Tautonia rosea: one gene and its partner. The protein of the gene in region 1 binds, or shares a complex with, the protein of each later gene. Links are inferred from orthologs where the notes say so. Each region holds a gene or a part of one and is shown on either strand. Other genes may lie near its edges. The genes, in order: uvrB and HG800_RS22085.

What was found.
Region 2: the proteins of uvrB (region 1) and HG800_RS22085 are in contact, whole or in part, in a crystal structure (PDB 7EGT), measured with the Thermus thermophilus proteins. The link is inferred for Tautonia rosea from one-to-one orthologs. Residues at the interface, in WP_096411307.1 of Thermus thermophilus: Glu23, Leu25, Arg26, Asp27, Gly28, Glu29, Arg30, Phe31, Arg55, Glu326, Asp327, Phe328, Glu379, Ser382, Gln383, His398, Gly400, Arg401; in WP_096412145.1 of Thermus thermophilus: His654, Arg656, Phe657, Gln666, Asp668, Glu669, Lys680, Arg681, Leu682, Ser683, Lys685, Tyr686, Ala687.

The regions. Positions count from the first base shown.
Region 1 is NZ_JABBYO010000002.1:559,469-562,721, reverse strand. Bases 128-3,060 are described here. They hold uvrB (excinuclease ABC subunit UvrB), read left to right. Parts: upstream 128-528; coding sequence 529-2,592; downstream 2,593-3,060. Other genes in these bases: HG800_RS05105 (DUF4174 domain-containing protein), read left to right, coding at 2,733-3,060; HG800_RS05115 (helix-hairpin-helix domain-containing protein), read left to right, coding at 128-463. Also shown: more of HG800_RS05115, read left to right, coding at 89-127; more of HG800_RS05105, read left to right, coding at 3,061-3,233. UniProt on the Escherichia coli protein: The UvrABC repair system catalyzes the recognition and processing of DNA lesions. A damage recognition complex composed of 2 UvrA and 2 UvrB subunits scans DNA for abnormalities.
Region 2 is NZ_JABBYO010000015.1:118,757-122,049, reverse strand. What follows is about bases 1-2,973. They hold HG800_RS22085 (ATP-dependent helicase), read left to right. Parts: upstream 1-335; coding sequence 336-2,612; downstream 2,613-2,973. Other genes in these bases: HG800_RS22080 (pyridoxine 5'-phosphate synthase), read left to right, coding at 2,774-2,973; acpS (holo-ACP synthase), read right to left, coding at 1-75. Outside these bases: more of HG800_RS22080, read left to right, coding at 2,974-3,293. UniProt on the Escherichia coli protein: A helicase with DNA-dependent ATPase activity. Unwinds DNA duplexes with 3'-5' polarity. Translocates on single-stranded DNA with 3'-5' polarity. Initiates unwinding more efficiently from a nicked substrate than double-stranded DNA.

The DNA of each region.
Region 1 (3,253 bases):
TGCCCTCCCCTCGGTCCTAAACTGTATTTCTGTCGATTAACCACGGGCCACGTATCCTCCAGGGAACCGGTGTCAGGGACGGGATTCGATGCCGCAGACTCGACCACTCTGGGGATGGGGACTCTGGCATCGCGGCGTCCTTGGCGCCCTGATCATGGGGCCGGCGAGCGTGCTTGTCCTTCTTGCACCGAAGGGGGAACCATCTCCCGAGGGGCTCCCTCCGTCTTCGATGGTGGTGGAGATCAATTCCGCCCCGCCACTGGCCTTGCTCGCGTTGCCAGGGCTCGGACCAACACGCGTTGATCGTATCCTTTCGGCTCGTGGCGAAGGGCCGATCGAGTCGCTCGACGCCCTCGCCCAGCGGGTGAAGGGCATTGGTCCAACGACGATTGACGGCATCCGGCCCTTTGTCCGAATCAAGGCTCCCGTCGTCCCAGAACCGCCGGCTGCGGCTTCGCCGTGATTGCAAGGCGATGACGTTCCTTCGCCCCTCTGATTTTTTTCATTCGCCACCCAATCGAGGCCGCCATGTCCGAATTCCGGATCGAACGACCGTTCTCACCGGCCGGCGACCAGCCGGCGGCGATCGAGGCTCTGGTTTCGGGAGTGACCGAAGGCAACGCGCATCAGACCTTGCTCGGCGTCACCGGCTCCGGCAAAACCTACACGATGGCCAACGTCATCGCGCGATTGGGCCGACCGGCGCTGATCCTCTCGCATAACAAAACCCTCGCCGCCCAGCTTTATGCCGAGTTTCGCGACTTCTTCCCGCACAACGCCGTTCGCTATTTCGTCAGCTACTACGATTACTACCAGCCCGAAGCCTATATCCCCCAGCGCGACATCTACATCGAGAAGGATGCGTCGATCAACGAGGAGATCGAGCGCCTCCGCCTGGCCGCCACCAGTGCCCTTGTCAGCCGCCGCGATACGATCGTCGTCTCCTCCGTCTCCTCGATCTACGGCCTCGGCTCTCCCGAAGACTACCGGAAGATGATGGTTCACCTCCGCCTCGGCGACATCATCGACCGCGACGAGATGCTCCTGAAGCTTGTCGACATCCAGTACGACCGCAACGACATCTCCTTCGAGCGGGGCAAGTTCCGCGTCCGGGGCGATGTGGTCGAGGTCTGGCCTGCCTATGAGGAAACCGCCGTCCGCATCGAGCTATTCGGTGATGAGGTAGAGACCCTGGCCGAAATCGACCCCATCTCGGGAGCCGTCATCGAGAAGCGCCCGGATCTTTACATTTATCCGGCCAAGCACTTCGTCCTTCCCGAGGAACGGATCAAGGGGGCCGTCGATGCCATCAAGGAGGAACTCGACCAGCGACTGACCCAACTGAAGGAACACGGCAAGCTCCTCGAAGCCCAGCGTCTCTCGGCCCGGACCCGGTACGACATGGAGATGCTGCTCGAAGTCGGCTACTGCCAGGGCATTGAGAACTACAGCCGGCACCTTTCCGGACGCAACGCCGGTGAGACGCCGAACACCTTGCTCGACTTTTTTCCGGCGGACGCTCTGATGTTCATCGACGAGTCTCACGTCACAATCCCGCAGGTCCGCGGTATGTTTGCAGGAGATTTCAGCCGCAAGAGTACCCTTGTCGAGCACGGGTTCCGCCTGCCAAGCGCACTCGACAACCGCCCGTTGCGCTTCGACGAATGGGAAACGAAGCTCGGCCCTCGCATTTATGTTTCGGCGACACCCAGTGATTACGAAATCACCATGTCTGGTGGCGAAGTGGTTGAGCAGGTGATCCGGCCCACGGGCCTGGTCGATCCGGTCGTTCGCGTCGAACCAGCCCGAGGCCAGGTTCCCGCCTTGCTCGAAGAAGTTCGTCGACGTGCCGAGCGGGGCGAGCGCATTCTGATCACCACCTTGACCAAGCGGCTGGCCGAAGAACTCTCGCGATACCTCAAGGAGCAAGGCACCCGGACCAAGTGGCTCCACTCCGAGCTTGACGCCTTCGAACGGGTTCAAATCCTTCGGGAGCTTCGCGAAGGGGCATTCGATGCGCTCGTCGGCGTCAACCTCCTTCGCGAAGGGCTCGACCTGCCGGAGGTGTCGATGGTCTGCATCCTCGACGCCGATAAAGAAGGCTTCCTTCGCAGCGAAACGAGCCTGATCCAGACCATCGGCCGGGCCGCTCGCAACGTCAACGCCGAGGTCGTCCTCTACGCCGACACCGTCACACGCTCCATGCAAAACGCGATCGACGAGACGAATCGTAGACGAGCGAAACAACTGGCCTATAATTTAGAGCATGGTATCACGCCTGAAACCATTCGAAAGGCGATTCGACGCGGGATCGAGGAGGAGATTCAGGCCCGATCGATTGCCCGTAAGGCCGTCGGAAAGAATGAGGAGGCTGCCATCACCGAGGAATATCTGAACGAGTTGGAAGGCGAGATGCTTCAGGCCGCGGAATCGCTCGAATTTGAGCGGGCGGCGGCCCTTCGCGATCGAATCGTTCAGTTGCGTGCTCAGGTCGAGGGCGGACCGGAACGCCCCCTGGCATCTCCTCAAGCCGTGGGGGCTCGTCGTCGAGGGGCTGGGAAGAAAGGAAGAGGTCGTCCGAAACCCGGTTGAACCGGAACTTCATGGATCGAGCGTTCCCCATGGCATAACTCCTGCACACGATCACGGCCATAACCTAACCTTGAGAGAGAGAAGGCCATCAAATTCAGACGTTTGAGCGTCTTCGAGAATTCCCGAGAGGAGTCTCAGTCGTGTCATTGCGCACCTTGATTTTGCTCAGTCCCTTTGTCCTTGCCGTCATTCTGGGACGTGCCTCAACACTTCCTGAGGAAACGCCCGAGCAGGAGACTGGGCCAATGCACCACTTTTCGATGAAGCGTTACCAGTGGAACAGCAGACCGGTTCTCATCTTTGCCCCTTCGAGAGACGACCGATCGTACTGCGAAACCAAGATGATCTGGAATCGCAATGGTCCTGAGCTGGACAATCGCGACATCGTGCTCATCGAGGTCTTCGAGGATGGAACGAGTCGCGCTGAGGGACGGGAGATCCCGCAAGATTCCGCGAATCATCTCCGCGAGTCCTACCAAATTGAGGAAGGGAAGCTGGCCATCGTCCTTGTCGGCAAGAATGGTTCGGAAAAAGGGCGTTGGGAGAAACTCCCCCCCTTGCAGCGGATCTATGAAATGATCGACGCGATGCCAATGCGACAGCGGGAAATCCGATCGCAGAAGGCAACCGATCCGGAGTAAGCTCTCAGGGAGTCTTTCGT
Region 2 (3,293 bases), on another replicon or contig:
CTCACCATGCTGCTCAATCATCTTGCCAATCCGGGGCACCTCAATAATGTCGGTCCCGATCCCCAGAATGTTCATGCGTGGTCGATCCTCTGTTCGAAGCAAAGCAAGTGTTCCGACCTCTGAAACCGGGTACGATCCCTGAGTTTATCCAAGTCAAGCCCGACTGGCCAATCGGGCCATCATTCCGCTGCCAAGCAATCGTCAATAGCCTGGCAACCAGGCAGGGGCCCCCCAAGGGAATCAGATCGCGGGAGATCCCGCTCAATGGTATACTGCCCTTCGATGCGATACGGACGTACCGGTCTCGACGTCACTCTGCCAGGGACGGATCGCTGATGGATTTGCTCTCCGATTTGACGGCCCCCCAGCGAGAAGCCGTCTCTCACGTCAATGGCCCGCTCCTCGTCCTTGCCGGAGCCGGATCAGGTAAGACACGGGTCATCACGCGAAGGGTCGCCTCGCTGCTCGGACACGGTATTCCCGGACGTCAGATCCTCGCGCTGACCTTCACCAACAAGGCTGCCACCGAGATGCGGGAACGGATTACCGCCCTGGCGCCCAATCACGGCGTCTGGGTTGGAACCTTTCACGCGCTCTGTGCGCACCTTCTGCGCGAATTCGGGCCGAAGATTGGCCTCGATCGGGGTTTCACCATCTACGACCAGCCCGACCGGCTCCGCGTCCTCAAATCGGTCATGGAGCAACTCGACCTCCTCGACGCCGGCGTTGCCCCGGAAAAGGTCGAGGCCGCCATCAGCCGAGCCAAGAACGACATGCTTGATCCCGAGACCTATCTGGCACGCCGGGGAGATGGCTCCGACCACGTCTCCGCTGTCGTGGGTCGAGTTTTCAAGGGCTATCAGAAGCGTCTCCTCGAATCGTCCGCCGTGGATTTCGACGACCTTCTCACGCACGTGGTCTCGTTGCTCCGCCAGGATCAGGACCTTCGTGCACGTCTCGACGACCGTTACCGATACATTCTCGTTGATGAATACCAGGACACCAACCTCGCCCAGTATGCCATTGTTCGGGCCCTTTCGGTCGATACGCCGAACCTTTGTGTGACTGGCGACCCCGACCAGTCGATTTACGGATGGCGAGGCGCGAACCTCAACAATATTCTCGAATTCGAACACGATTATCGCGGCTGCAAGGTCATTCGACTCGAACACAATTATCGTAGCACCAAAAACATCCTTCGAGTCGCCGATCATGTGATCCATCACAACCGTCGTCGCAAAGCCAAGGTCCTGACGACGGAAAACCCCGATGGCGATCCGGTCGAGCTCACCACCTTCGCCAACGAGACGGAAGAAGCCCAGGCCGTTGCGTCCACCGTCGCCGACCTCGCGAGAAATGGGGGCTATTCGTTTGGGGAAATCGCGGTCTTTGTTCGAGTCACTGCCCTGACCCGAGGCCTCGAATCCGCCTTCCGATCCCTCGCGATCCCGTATCAGGTGGTTGGTGGTGTCTCGTTCTACGAACGTCTCGAAGTGAAGGACGTGCTGGCCTATCTGAGCCTTCTCAACAATCCCAAGGATGACGTCGCGTTTCTCCGAGCGATCAATGCTCCACCTCGGGGACTCGGAAAGGTCAGTCTCGACCGGCTTCAGGGCCATGCGCGAGAACACGGCATTCCCCTCAGTGCTGCAGTCCGAGAAGCCGCTTCGATCGCAGGCCTGACCCCCAAGGCCCGATCCGGGCTTCGCGATTTCGTCCTCCTGATGGATGAGCTCGCCGCCCTCAGCGATCACTCCTCGGCAGAGGAGCTCACACGAAAGCTCATGAACCTCAGCGGATACCGGGACTACTGGGCCAATCAACCCAAGGGAGACGGTGAGGACCGCGTCGCCAACCTCGATGAGCTCGTTTCAGCCGCTCGCCAGTTTGACCTGGAGCATCCCGAGTCCACCGTCCTCGACTTCCTGGCCGATGTCACCCTCAGCTCTGCCGTCGATCGCTGGAAAGATGAAGGAGGAGCGGTCACTCTGATGACCCTTCATGCCTCCAAAGGATTGGAGTTCCCGGTCGTCTTCATTGTCGGCATGGAACAGGGTCTCCTCCCCCATTCCAGGGCTTCCGACAACGACGCAGAGCTGGAGGAGGAACGCCGACTTTTCTTCGTGGGCATTACCCGCGCTCAACACGAACTCCGGCTGAGTCATTGCCGAGTCCGAGAATTTCGGGGCCAACGATCGGTTGCGATCCCCTCGCAATTTCTCATGGAATTACCCGAAGGCCCGATCCGCTACCGTGACCTCTCCGGAGGTGATGGCGAAATGCCGTTCTCCTCCAGGCGAGTCTCTCGCACCTCATCCCCTCCTGAACCTCGGCCCGTCTCGGCCTCGTCTGGTGAGCGTGTTCGGTTCACCACGGCCGCCGCGCTGGCCAACCCCTCAGGGGCATCGGCACGATCCGACACGGCATCGACCATCGATCTGTCCGCGTTTCGGCCGGGTATCCTCGTACTTCATCCCGAGTATGGACTCGGGAAAATCGTCTCCATCGATGGTGCTGGTCCCAACCGCAAAGGCCGGGTCGCCTTCACCGTGGGAGGAGAGAGAACATTCGTGCTGGCCCGATCGCCCCTCCGACCAGTCAAGCGATCTTGAATCATGACGCGCGTCTCATCCCGAATTGCAGAAACGAATCGTCTTCAACTCGATGGCATCGAACCTCGTGTCTGGTGTTGATGTCGAGTCAGAAGCAAACCCTTTGTGATGACCGAACGCCCAGCTAGGAGGTCTCCGACCCGTCTCGGAGTTGTCCGATCATGATTCGCCTCGGCGTCAACATCGATCACGTCGCCACCATTCGTCAGGCCCGAGGAGGTCGCGAGCCCGATCCCGTCTGGGCCGCCGTCCTCGCCGAGCTGGGAGGTGCCGACGGCATTACCATCCACCTGAGGGAAGACCGTCGACACATCCAGGAGCGAGATCTGCGAGTCCTTCGGGAAACCGTTCGTACTCGCCTGAATCTCGAGATCTCCCTTGCCCCGGAGATCGTGTCCATTGCCATGAATGTCCGACCCGATCAAGTTACCTTCGTTCCCGAACACCGCCAGGAAGTGACAACCGAAGGCGGACTCGACCTGCTCAAGCATCGCGATCGCATCGCTGAAGCCGTTTCTCGCTGCCAGGACGCGGGAATCGAGGTCAGCCTCTTCCTCGACCCCGACCCGGCGCAACTCGAGGCAGCCGCCTCGGTCGGCGCCATCGCGGTCGAACTCCACACCGGCCGATACGCCGACGCGCTCAACCCACCTTCGCGTCAAAGGGAACTCGAAGCATTAT